Regions from separate parts of the Variovorax sp. NFACC27 genome, predicted to be linked through region 1. Evidence: riboswitches for the same ligand, from Rfam matches in the RefSeq annotation. Region 1 holds a riboswitch; the other holds the start of a gene.
The links. Region 1 has a riboswitch for thiamine pyrophosphate ahead of thiC (phosphomethylpyrimidine synthase ThiC). Riboswitches for the same ligand answer to the same signal wherever they lie in the genome.
Positions count from the first base shown of each region.

Region 2: it holds a riboswitch for thiamine pyrophosphate, as region 1 does, so the genes downstream of both, ABL840_RS16540 (purine-cytosine permease family protein) here and thiC (phosphomethylpyrimidine synthase ThiC) in region 1, are expected to answer to the same signal.

Region 1 covers NZ_CP157613.1:7,429,084-7,435,192, reverse strand. Annotated here, with positions in the region: gene ABL840_RS34845 (helix-turn-helix transcriptional regulator) at 1-191, opposite strand, end outside; gene ABL840_RS34840 (hybrid sensor histidine kinase/response regulator) at 320-2,143, shown strand; gene ABL840_RS34835 (YchJ family protein) at 2,200-2,619, shown strand; TPP riboswitch at 2,660-2,765, shown strand; gene thiC (phosphomethylpyrimidine synthase ThiC) at 2,858-4,741, shown strand; gene ABL840_RS34825 (HAD family hydrolase) at 5,439-6,109, shown strand, end outside.
Region 2 covers NZ_CP157613.1:3,527,011-3,533,119, reverse strand. Annotated here, with positions in the region: gene ABL840_RS16550 (PDR/VanB family oxidoreductase) at 1-72, shown strand, start outside; gene ABL840_RS16545 (adenylate/guanylate cyclase domain-containing protein) at 46-1,944, opposite strand; TPP riboswitch at 2,143-2,243, shown strand; gene ABL840_RS16540 (purine-cytosine permease family protein) at 2,320-3,666, shown strand; gene thiD (bifunctional hydroxymethylpyrimidine kinase/phosphomethylpyrimidine kinase) at 3,611-4,471, opposite strand; gene ABL840_RS16530 (FAD-dependent oxidoreductase) at 4,507-5,598, shown strand; gene thiS (sulfur carrier protein ThiS) at 5,595-5,798, shown strand; gene ABL840_RS16520 (thiazole synthase) at 5,817-6,109, shown strand, end outside.

The DNA of each region.
Region 1 (6,109 bases):
TGCAGCGCCACGCGCGAGCCGAAGCTGCCGCTTGCGGCGTCCCACACGAACGAGGCGAACTGGTCCGCATGCAGCAGGTCGAGCAGTGCCCGGCCCAGGCGCTCGCGGATCTCGCGTTCGTCGCGGTCGTCTTCGGCCAGCAGCGCGAAAACGCCGCGCAGGGCCTGCTGTTCAGGAGCTGTGAGGTACATCGCGTGCTTTCTCGAAGGCGTTGTAACGCTAACGTTTAGCAAGCGCCGCGCCAAGAGTGGATGCCCGCGGGGCCCGCGCGAATGCCCTGCAAAGCGCGCAAAATCGGGCGCCGGTTACCTGCCCCTCAATGCAGCCGTCCTCCCCCAGCTCCACCCGCGCGCCCTTTCCGGCACCGCTGCTGCGGCGCCTGCGCGACTACTGGGTCGAGGCGCCCAACCCCAATCCGCTGGTAGACCAGAGCCTCGCACGGGCCTACCTGGACGACACCTACGACACGCCGCTCATGGCGGCCAGCGTCGCCGCCATCTTCTGGATCACCTTTCTCGTGCTCACGCACAACCTGGGCGCGCTGGCGTGGGGGCTGCTGGTGCACACCTCGCAGTGGCAACGGCATCGCTACCTGCGCCGCTTCGATCCCGCCGGCATCGACGCGGGCAATGCGGTGAGCATGCGCCGCCGGCTCGAAGTGCGCATGCTGGTGCCGGGGCTGATCTGGGGGCTGGCGCCGTGGCTCTTCTTCCCGCACGACAACCTCACGCTGATCCTGCTGATGTATTTCTTCATCAGCGGCGTCTCCGGCGTCGTCATCGCGGCGCTCGCGCAATGGTGGCTGGCCGCGCTGTGCTTCAGCGTGCCGATGTTCCTCGGCATGGCGCTGCGGCTGGTGGTGGAGCCGGGCAGCGTGACCATCCTCATGGGCTGCCTGGTGGTGTCGCAGATGTTCGCGGCGCTTTATTACGCGCGCAAGCAGAACCGGCTGATCGTGCGCTCCATCGAGCACGGCTTCGAGAACGCACGGCTGGCCGATGCGCTCGCGCGCCAGCTCGACCACGTGGCCCAGCTCGCGGCGCAGCGCGCGCGCATCTTCGCGGCCGCCAACCACGACCTGCGCCAGCCGATGCATGCGCTGGCGATCTTCGTCGATGCGCTCAACACCCGCGACGCGCCGAACGCCGACAACCTGCGCTTCATGCGCGACAGCGTCGATGCGCTGCGCGGTTCGGTCGATGCCCTGCTCGACATCGCGCAGCTCGACGGCGGCGTGGCCCCGGTGCGGCTGGAGGCCGTGCAGCTCGATCCCGTCTTCGAGGCGCTGAACGGCCGCTTCGCCGCGCTGGCAGATGCCAAGGGCCTCGCGCTGCGCATCCGCCCGACCGAGGCCGTGGTGCGCGCCGACGCGCGCATGCTGGCGCGTCTTTTGGGCAACCTCGTGGACAACGCCATCAAGTACACGCCCGGGGGCACGGTCTTCGTCTTCGCGCGCCGGCTGCATCGTTCTGCCGATGGCCTGCCCGCATGGCGCATCGAGGTGCGCGACTCCGGCGTGGGCATCGAGGCGCGGCACCAGGCGCATGTGTTCGAGGAGTTCTTCCAGGTCGACAACCCGGGGCGCGACCGCAGCCGGGGCCTCGGGTTGGGCCTGTCGCTGGTGGCGAGCATGGCCCAGGCCATGGGCTCGCGCATCCAGGTGCGTACCGCGCCGGGGCGCGGCAGCACCTTCTCGCTGGTGCTGGAGGAAGCGGCCGCGTCCGCCGGTGCGGCGGCGCAGCAGGACGGCGAAGCGGCGGCCGTACCCGTTGCGGGAGCGGCCCTGGCGCCGATCCGCATCCTCGTGCTCGATGACGAGGAGCCTGTGCGCGAAGCCATGCGCTCGCTGCTGACCAGCTGGGGCCACGAGGTCGCGCTGGCCTCGAATCCGCGCGAGGCCCTGCAGCACGGCGGCGTGTTCGACCTGATGCTGAGCGACCTGCGGCTGGGCAGCGGCCTCTCGGGCCTGGCGGCGGCGCAGGCCCTGCAGGCCGTCGGCAAGGCGCGCAACGTGGTCATCCTCACCGGCGAGACCGCGCATGCGACACGGGCCGAGGTCGAGCGCGCAGGCTATGCGCTGATCTACAAGCCGGCCGACGCGCAGGCGCTGCAGGAGGCCATCGCCGCGAGCCGGTCTTCATAGCCTCGGGGCTTGCCCTGTCGGCAGCAGGTCCGCAAGGTGTTCCAATAGCGGTCTTCATGAGTTCCATCGATCCCCCTACCGGGCCTTGCCCCTGCGGCCGAACCGACCGCCGCGACAAGCCCGTGGCCTACGCCATGTGCTGCGGCCGCTATCTCGACGATTTCTCGAACACGCCCGCGCCGGATGCCGAATCGCTGATGCGTTCGCGCTATTCGGCCTTCGTGCTGGAGCGAGGCGAGTACCTGCTCGCCACCTGGCACGCGTCGAAACGTCCGGCTTCCATCGAGTTCGAGCCGGGCGTCAAGTGGCTGGGGCTCGACGTCCGTTCGCGCTCCGTGCTCGACGCGGACCATGCCGAAGTCGAGTTCGTCGCGCGCCAGCGCGGCCCTTCCGGCGCCGCCACGCGCCTGCACGAGCGCAGCCGCTTCGTGCGCGAGGACGGGCGCTGGTTCTACGTCGACGGCGACCTGCAGTAACAACCCCGGGTTGACGCGCCGGGCCGGGGCTCGCACAATCGGCCCCGCTCCGGGGTGCACGCATGTGGCGTGCTGAGATGGCAAAGCTGCCGACCCGCGAACTTGATCCGGGTCATACCGGCGTAAGAAGAGCTGCACTCCCTGACTCCGGTCCGTCACCCCCCCCTTCCGTGACGGGCATCCCGAAGTCCACCGAGCGATTGCGGAGCACCCTTTCCCTCAACAAGGAGTGCCTCCGATGAATGCCCCCGACAAGTTCACCTCGCTGCTTTCGCTGACGCGCGAGCCCTTTCCCGCGTCGCACAAGTGCGTGATTCCGGGCAGCCGGCCCGATCTGTTCGTGCCCGTGCGAGACGTGCAGCTGACCAACGGCGAGACCGTGTCGCTCTATGACACCTCGGGCCCGTACACCGATCCGAAGGTCGAGATCGACGTGCGCCGCGGCCTGCCGGACGTGCGCGGCGCGTGGATCGCGGAGCGCAACGACACCGAGAGCTACGAGGGCCGCATGCACCATGCGCTGGACGACGGCGCGAAGAACGAAGACCGCGACGCCCAGCGCCTGGCAGAGCTTCGCGCCGGCGCCTCGGCGCTGCAGCGCACGCCGCGCCGAGCGAAGTCGGGCGCCAACGTCACGCAGATGCACTACGCGCGCCGCGGCATCGTCACGCCCGAGATGGAGTACGTGGCCCTGCGCGAGAACGGCAAGCGCGAGTGGATGGCCGAATACCTCGCCAACGAGGAGCGCGCGAAGCGCGTGGCGGGCAACCCGATGGGCGCGAGCATTCCGCGCATCATCACGCCCGAGTTCGTGCGCGACGAAGTGGCGCGCGGCCGCGCGATCATTCCGGCCAACATCAACCACCCCGAAGTCGAGCCGATGGCCATCGGTCGCAACTTCAAGGTGAAGATCAACGCCAACATCGGCAACTCGGCCGTCACCTCGAGCATCGAGGAAGAGGTCGAGAAGCTGGTGTGGGCCATCCGCTGGGGCGCGGACAACGTGATGGATCTTTCCACCGGCAAGAACATCCACACCACGCGCGACTGGATCGTGCGCAACAGCCCCGTGCCGATCGGCACCGTGCCCATCTACCAGGCGCTCGAGAAGGTCGGCGGCGTGGCCGAGGACCTCACCTGGGAGATCTACCGCGACACGCTCATCGAGCAGGCTGAGCAGGGCGTCGACTACTTCACCATCCACGCCGGCCTGCGCCTGCCGTTCATCCACCTCACGGCAAACCGCATGACGGGCATCGTGTCGCGCGGCGGCTCGATCATGGCCAAGTGGTGCATCGCGCACCACAAGGAGAGCTTCCTCTACACGCACTTCGAGGACATCTGCGACATCATGAAGGCCTACGACGTGAGCTTCTCGCTCGGCGACGGCCTGCGCCCCGGCTCGGGCGCAGATGCCAACGACGAAGCCCAGTTCGCCGAACTGCGCACGCTGGGCGAGCTCACGCAGATCGCGTGGAAACACGATGTGCAGACCATGATCGAAGGGCCGGGCCATGTGCCGATGCACATGATCCAGTCGAACATGGACGAGCAGATCAAGCATTGCCACGAGGCGCCGTTCTACACGCTCGGGCCGCTGACCATCGACATCGCGCCGGGCTACGACCACATCGCCAGCGCGATCGGCGCGGCGATGATCGGCTGGGCGGGGACTGCGATGCTCTGCTACGTGACGCCGAAGGAGCACCTGGGGCTGCCTGATCGGGACGATGTGAAGCAGGGGATCATTGCGTACAAGATCGCGGCGCATGCTGCGGATGTGGCGAAGGGGCATCCGGGGGCTCGGTCGCGGGATGATGCGCTGAGCAAGGCGCGGTTCGAGTTTCGTTGGCAGGACCAGTTCAACCTGGGGCTTGACCCCGACACTGCGCGGGAATTCCACGACGAGACCTTGCCCAAGGATTCGAGCAAGGTGGCGCACTTCTGTTCGATGTGCGGGCCCAAGTTCTGCTCGATGAAGATTACTCAGGAAGTGCGGGAGTACGCGGCGAAGAAGGGCGTGGCCGAGACTGCCGCCGTGGCGGAGGGCATGGAAGAGAAATCGAAGGAGTTCATGGCGGGCGGGGGCGAGATGTATATCCCCATCCGGGCCGTGTCTTGAGATTGCTTTCCGGGGCCGGGTCTCGGCCCGGCGGCCGACCTACTTTTCTTTGCTTCGCCAAAGAAAAGTAGGCAAAAGAAAGGCGACCCTACTGTCTGCGTCCCTTCGCTTCGCTACGGGCAACCTGCGGTGCTCGCGTTTCGCGGGGTCTCGCAGAACTCGCTTCGCTCAGACAGCTGCGATCCCTGATCCGCGAAACGCTGCGCTCCTCGGCGCAGCCAGAAGGGAGTTGGAGACCGAGCAGGCCATCGCTGCGCTCGGCCCCCAAGGCACAGCAAGCGCTGCGCGCCTGCTGTGCTTGGAATGGGGCAAGGGGCCCATTGCAGTTTCGGGGCCTCAATGCGTGGCCGAGCGAAGCGAAGGCCAGTCCAGGCTGTTCAGAAGGCCGAGCAAAGCGATGGCCCGCACGTCTCCCCTCCCCTCTGGCTGCGCCGAGGAGCGCAGACGTAGGAGGGATAAGGGCCGCAGCTGTTTGAGCGAAGCGAGTTCTGCGGACCCCCTCCTACGTCGAGCACCGCAGGTTGCCCGCAGCGAAGCGAAGGGACGCAGACAGTAGGGTCGCCTTTCTTTTGCCTACTTTTCTTTGGCGAAGCAAAGAAAAGTAGGTCGCCCGCCGGGCCGAGACCCGGCCCCGGACCAGCAATTCCAAAGCCGGTTGCTACCATCAAGGCAATCCGAAAGTCAGGCCCCAATCCCAATGACCCCCTTCCCCTTCTCCGCAGTCCTCTTCGACTGCGACGGCGTCCTGGTCGACTCCGAACCCATCACCAACCGAGTCCTCGCCGAAATGCTCGGCGAACTAGGCTGGCAAATCACCACGGAAGAATCCATGAACACCTTCACAGGCAAAGCCGTGAAGGACGAAGCCGCCCTGATCGAATCGAAGACGGGCTTCAAGATCACCGACGACTGGCTCAAGACCTTCCGTGCCCGCCGCAACGAGGCACTGGAGCGCGACCTCACGGCCATCCCCCATGCCCCTGCCGCGATCCGCGAGATCCACTCCAGGCTCAAGGGCCGCATCGCCTGCGCATCGGGCGCCGATCGCCACAAGGTCGAGCTGCAGCTCGCCAAGGTCGGCCTGCTCGACTGTTTCCAGGGCCGCATCTTCAGCGGCCACGAGATGCCGCGCTCCAAGCCGCATCCCGACGTGTACCTCGCCGCAGCCGAAGCACTGGGCGTCGACCCCAGGCGCTGCGCCATCGTGGAAGACACGGTCACCGGCGCGATGGCCGGCGTGGCCGCGGGCGCGACGGTGTTCGGCTACAGCACGGGCGAGTCGGGCCACAGCGGCCCCGGCCCGTTGCTGAGCGTGGGCGCGGTGAAGGTGTTCAGCGACATGGCCGAACTCCCGGCGCTGCTTTCGGG
Region 2 (6,109 bases), 3.9 Mb from region 1:
CAGGCCGCCAACGACCAGTTCCTGCCCTGCTGCTCGCGGGCCCGCTCACCCCGGCTGGTGCTCGACCTGTAGCAGCTCGTAGAGCACCATGCGCGTCTGCCGGCCGCGCAGCTCGGCAAGCTCCTCGATGCGGCGCGTGGCGAGCCTGCCGCCCAGCCCTTCGAAGGTGGCCTCCGAGATCAGCGTGCGCGTGCCCAGCTCTTTGTTCGCACCCTCGATGCGGCTGGCCGCATTGATCGCGTCGCCGATGGCGGTGTAGGAGAGGCGGTCGCTCGACCCGAGCACTCCCGCGATCACATGGCCGGTATGGATGCCGACGCGCGTACGGAACTCCGGCAGCCCTTCGCTGCGCCATTTGTCGTTGAGCGCATTCATCTCCGCATGCAGTTCGAGTGCCGCCAGGCAGGCCCGATATTCGGGCTCGTCCAGCTCGGTCGGCGCTCCCCACAGCACCATGATGCCGTCGCCCATGAACTTGTCGATCACGCCGCCATGCCGCGCGAAGATGCCGGCGGCGAGGCTGAAGTATTCGGTCAGCTGCCTCACGAGCACGTCGGCCGGCATCGACTCCGAGATGGTGGTGAAGCCCTCGACGTCGGTGAACATCGCGGTGATGCGGCGCGGCGATCCGCTCGGCCCCAGCGCGTGCCCTTCGGCCACGAGCTGCCGGATGATGTCCACCGGCACGAACTTGCTGAAGGCCTTGAGGCTGCGCGCCGACTCGTCCAGCGCCTGATTGAGGTGCTGAATCTCCAGCACCCGACTGGGTTCGATCGGCAGGTTGTCGAGCTCCAGCCGCCCGATGCGGCGCGCGACGCGCGAGAGGTTCTCGATGGGCCCGGTCACCAGCTTCGACAGTCGCAGCGAAATGAACAGCGCCAGCCCGAGGAAGCTTACCGTCAGCAGCAGCGACCACAGCACCGAGCGATGCAGGCCGCCGAGCAGCTGCTCTTCGGGCTCCCAGCTGACGAGCTGCCAGCGGGTATGCGGGATGTGCGAGGTCTGCACGAGGTAGCGGCGCCCTTCGTGCTCGATGGAGAAGGCCAGGTCGTCGGCGCCGCCCGCGGTGCTGGCCGCCAGCATGTGCGAGTGGATGGCGCCGAGCACGCCGGTGTCGGGAGACTCCAGCTCGCGCACCGGCTCGGGATGGTCGCTGCGCGCGACCACATGATGGTCCGAGCTCAGCAAGGCGCTTTCGCCGCTGCCCAACGCGCCGAAGATTCGCACCAGCCTCGACAGGTGCCCCAGCGACACGTTGCCGTCGACCACGAGCCCGCGCCTGTGGCCTTCGTCGTCGACACGCCCTGAAGGCCGCGCATGGCCGATGGCGAGCTCCTGCGCATCGCTCATCAGGAAGGGCTCGGTCCACACCGGGCCTTTGGCCTTCATGGCCTCCAGGTACCAGGTGCGCTTCTCGGGGTCGAAGTCGCTGCGGTAGGCGGAGATGGCCGTCGTTGCGAAGCGCTGCTTCGCATCGCCGCCGTCGAGATCGGGCGAGCTCTTGTACTGCCAGGTCTCGGTGCTGAACTCCGGACCGCGCAGCACCTGCCGGATGGCCGGGACCGGGTAGCGCACGGCCATCAGCACGTGGCCGTCGTCGGTGGCAACGTTGATGCTGTCGAGCTCCGGGGTCTGCTCGAGCATGGTCCAGAGCATCTCCGCGGTCTGCTCGCCGTCTTCTCCCGTCGCATGAACGCTCGGCGAATCGGCGATCGAGCGGATCACGCCCTCGGTCTTGGCGAGGAAGGCGAGCACGTTGTCCTCGACCCTGTCGTGATTGATCTTGTGCGCGGCGGTGCCTACCCTGGACACCAGCTTCTCGGCCGCCCAGTAGCCGAACGCCACCAGCAGCAGCGACTGCACCAGCGCGACGGCGCAGATGATGGTGCCTACGTCGACCCTGAAACGGCGCAGGCGGGGGCCCTCGAAATCGTCATCGGCCATGCAAGTTCCTCTCCATTTTTTCTTCCTGCTCGCTTATCGGCATGCGCTCCCGTTTCTTCTGTTGGTCGTTCTTCTGCTCGCGACGATTCTCGCCCCGCCCCTCCTCGCCCCCGGGTTTTCCCTGCCCTGCAAAGGCACGCCTGCCATTGCGGCTTCCCGGCAGCGGTAAACTCCGGCCCGCGCCGCGGGTTCCCGGGGCGCACTTGCTAGGGGTGCTGGGCGGCTTGCCGACCGGCTGAGAAAGTCCCTTTGAACCTGATTGAGGTAATCCTCGCGCAGGGAAGCTGGTCCGGTGGCGTCTCACGCCTTCTCGCGTGAAAGCCGCGCCACTGGGGCCTCGCCCACCTGCCAAACCTTTTGCACTGGAGCAAACGGATGGCACACGACAACAACGACAGCGCCGACAGCGCAGCCGTCTCCAACGAAGCGCTGACACCGCTTTCCGCCTCCCAGCGTGTATTCGGCTGGCACGACCATGCCTCGCTCTGGTTCAGCCTCGGCGTGGGCCTGCTCGTGATGCAGATCGGCGCCTACCTGGTTCCTGCCGTGGGCACGCGCGACGCCGCCATCGCCATCGTGCTCGGCTCCTGCATCGGCGCCGGCCTGCTGGCCTGGACCGCGCGGCTGGGCTGCCAGAGCGGACTGGCGAGCGCGGGGCTCATGCATGCCACCTACGGCAGCGCCTTCGCGCGCCTGCCGGTACTGCTCAACATCGTTCAGCTGGTGGGCTGGACCACTTTCGAACTCGTCGTGATGCGCGAAGGCACCCAGGCTATCGGCCAGACGGTCGTGGGCCCGGCCCTGGGCAGCTTCTGGGGCGGCGTGCTGACCACGCTGCTGTGGGGCGCGGTGCTGCTGGCGCTGCTCGCGGGCTCGATGGTGAAGCTGGTGCGGCGCTTCGTGAGCCGCTTCGGCCTGCCGCTGGTGGTGCTGTCGCTGCTGTGGCTCACGTGGCAGTTCGCGACGCAGCTGCAGGCCAAGGGGCTGGATGCCTTCTGGACACGCCAGGGGGACGGCACGATGGGCATGTTCGGCGCGCTCGACCTGGTGATCGCGATGCCGGTGTCGTGGCTGCCGCTGGTGGCCGACTACGCTCGGCACGGCAAGCGCAGCGCTGGCGGCCTGGGCGGCGCGTTCGGCGGCACCTGGATCGGCTATGCGCTCGCGAACGTCTGGTGCTATGCGCTGGGCGTGATGGTGGTGAGCGTGGCCGAGCCGGGCACGGGCCTCGTCACCGCGCTGCTGCTGGCGCAGGGTGGCCTCGTGGCGCTGGGACTGATCCTGATCGACGAGCTCGACAACGCGTATGGCGACGTCTACTCGGGCTCTGTCTCCACGCACAGCCTGCTGCCGCGCTGGAGCGTGAAGCGCTGGGGCCTGCTGCTGGCAGCCCTGTGCATCGCGCTGGCGCTGGTGCTGCCGATGCATACGCTGGAGCCCTTCCTGCTGCTGTTGAGTTCGGTGTTCGTGCCGCTGTACGGCGTGATCATCGGCCGGCTCGGCAGCGGCGAGGCGGTGTCGCCGCAAGGCACACGGCGCAAGGTCGATTTCGGCGCGGCTCTGATCTGGATCGCGGGCATCGCGGCCTACCACGCGCTCGCGAAGTGGGCGCCGCAGTTCGGCTCCGCGCTGCCGACGCTGGCCGCGACCTTCGCGCTCGCCTGGCTCAGCCGGCCTTCAGCGCAAGGCGGTGCGTCGGCACTGGCGCAAAGCCGTGGTTGAGGGGGCCATGACCCGCGCCGATCTTCACGTTCGCTCCCGCGGCCATCGCGCCGAGGATGTAGGCGCGCGCCCGCTCGACCGCATCGGGCAGCGTCGCGCCCAGTGCAAGGTGCGCGGCGATGGCGGACGACAGCGTGCAGCCCGTGCCGTGCAGGTTGCGGCTTTCGATGCGCGCGGAAGCCAGGCGCCGGCGGTCGCCGCCGGCCTGCAGCAGCACGTCGACCACCTCGTTGCCCGGCAGATGGCCGCCCTTGAGCAGCACGGCCTTCGCGCCGAGCCCGAGCAGTTCGTCGGCCGCGCCGTCGAGCGCATCGATGCCTTCGATGGCATGGCCGACCAGCAAGGCGGCCTCGTCGAGATTGGGCGTGACGACCACGGCGCGCGGGAACAGCTCGCGCACCAGTACCTGCACCGTCTCGGCCGCGATCAGGCGGTCGCCGCTGGTGGCGACCATCACGGGGTCGAGCACAACGTTCTTCAGCTGGTAGCGGTCGATGGCCCAGGCCACCACTTCGACCACCTCGGGCGCATGCAGCATGCCGAGCTTGACGGCATCGACACCGATGTCTTCCACCACAGCCTGGATCTGCGCCTTGAGGAAGTCGGGCGGCACCCCGTGAATGCCCGAGACGCCCAGCGTGTTCTGCGCGGTGAGCGCGGTGATGGCCGTCATGCCGTAGCAGCCCAGGGCCGCGAAGGTCTTGAGATCGGCCTGGATGCCGGCGCCGCCGCCGCTGTCGGAACCGGCAATGGAAAGCACGCGTGCGTAGCGCTGGGTGGGCTCTTGGGTCTTGCCTTGGGTCATGCCGAAAATTATCGGCGACGCGAAGGAGCCCCGGCATGAGCCTGCCTTTCGATTCCGTCGCGATCCTCGGCGCGGGCCTCATGGGCCGGCTGATGGCGCTGACGCTCGCGCAGGCCGGATGCAAGGTCGACGTGTTCGAGGCCGGCAGTCCGGAGGCCGAAGGCGCCGCCGCGCGCGTGGCCGCCGCGATGCTCGCGCCGCTGGCCGAATCGGCCGTGGCGCCGGTGTCGGTGGTGCGCATGGGGCAGCATGCCTTGTCGCGCTGGCCCGAGCTGCTGGCATCGCTGGCGCAGCCGGTGTTCTTCCAGCGCGAAGGCACGTTGGTGCTGTGGCACCGGCAGGACGCCGCCGAAGCCACGCGGCTTGCGCGCGTGCTCGCGAACACCGGTGCACAGGTGCCCGAGCTGGCACCGATGCAACCGATCGACGCCCGTGCGATTGCCGCGCTGGAGCCCTCGCTCGGCCAGCGCTTCGCGCAGGGCCTGTTCCTTCCCGGCGAAGGGCAGCTCGACAACCGCGCACTGCTCGCGTCACTGCTCGCCACGCTGCAGGCGGATGCCCGCGTCACGCTGCATTGGCAATCGGCACGGGCGCCATCCGACTTCTCCCCCGGCACGGCCGGACACCCCGACTGGGTGATCGATTGCCGCGGTCTCGGCGCAAGGCCTCAGTGGAACGCGCTGCGAGGCGTGCGCGGCGAGGTGATCCGCGTGCATGCGCCCGAAGTCACGCTGCAGCGCCCCACCCGCCTGGTGCACCCGCGCTACCCACTCTACATCGCACCCAAGCCCGGCAACCTGTTCGTGATCGGCGCGACCGAGATCGAGTCGGACGACATGTCGCCGGCCAGCGTGCGCTCCACGCTCGAACTGCTGAGCGCCGCGTATGCCGTGCACAGCGGCTTCGCCGAGGCGCGCATCGTCGAGATCGCGACGCAATGCCGGCCCACGCTGCCCGACAACCTCCCTGCCATCCGCCGGCCGCATCCGCGCGTGCTGCAGATCAACGGCCTGTACCGCCACGGCTTCATGATCGCGCCCGCCATGCTCGACGCCGCGATGGAACTGCTGGCGCAAGGCCACTCGTCGCTAGCGGAAAGCTTCGGCCTGGAGGCTGCCCCCACATGACGATGAACATCCTGATCAACGACAAGCCCTTCGCGCTGCCCGACCACGCCACGCTCACGGACGCCCTGGCCGCGCTGGATGCCACGCCGCCCTTCGCGGTGGCGGTGAACCGCGAGTTCGTGCCGCGCTCGGCCTACGCCTCGCGCGAGCTGCAGCCCGACGACCGCATCGAAGTGATCCGCCCCGTGACGGGCGGCTGAATGATGGAGACGACAAGCATGACGACCACGAACGACCCGCTGGTGCTCTACGGCGAAACCTTCCAGAGCCGGCTGCTGCTGGGCACGGCACGCTACCCTTCGCCCGACCTGCTCGAGGCCGCCGTGAAGCGCGCGAAGCCCGCGATGCTGACCGCCTCGCTGCGCCGGCAGACGGCCAGCCAGGGCTCGGGCAACAGCGATCTCGGCAACGGCTTCTGGGAACTGCTGCGCAAGCTCGCGGTGCCGGTGCTGCCCAACACCGCCGGCTGCCACAGCGTGCAGGAGGTGGTCGCCACCGCGCAAATGGCACG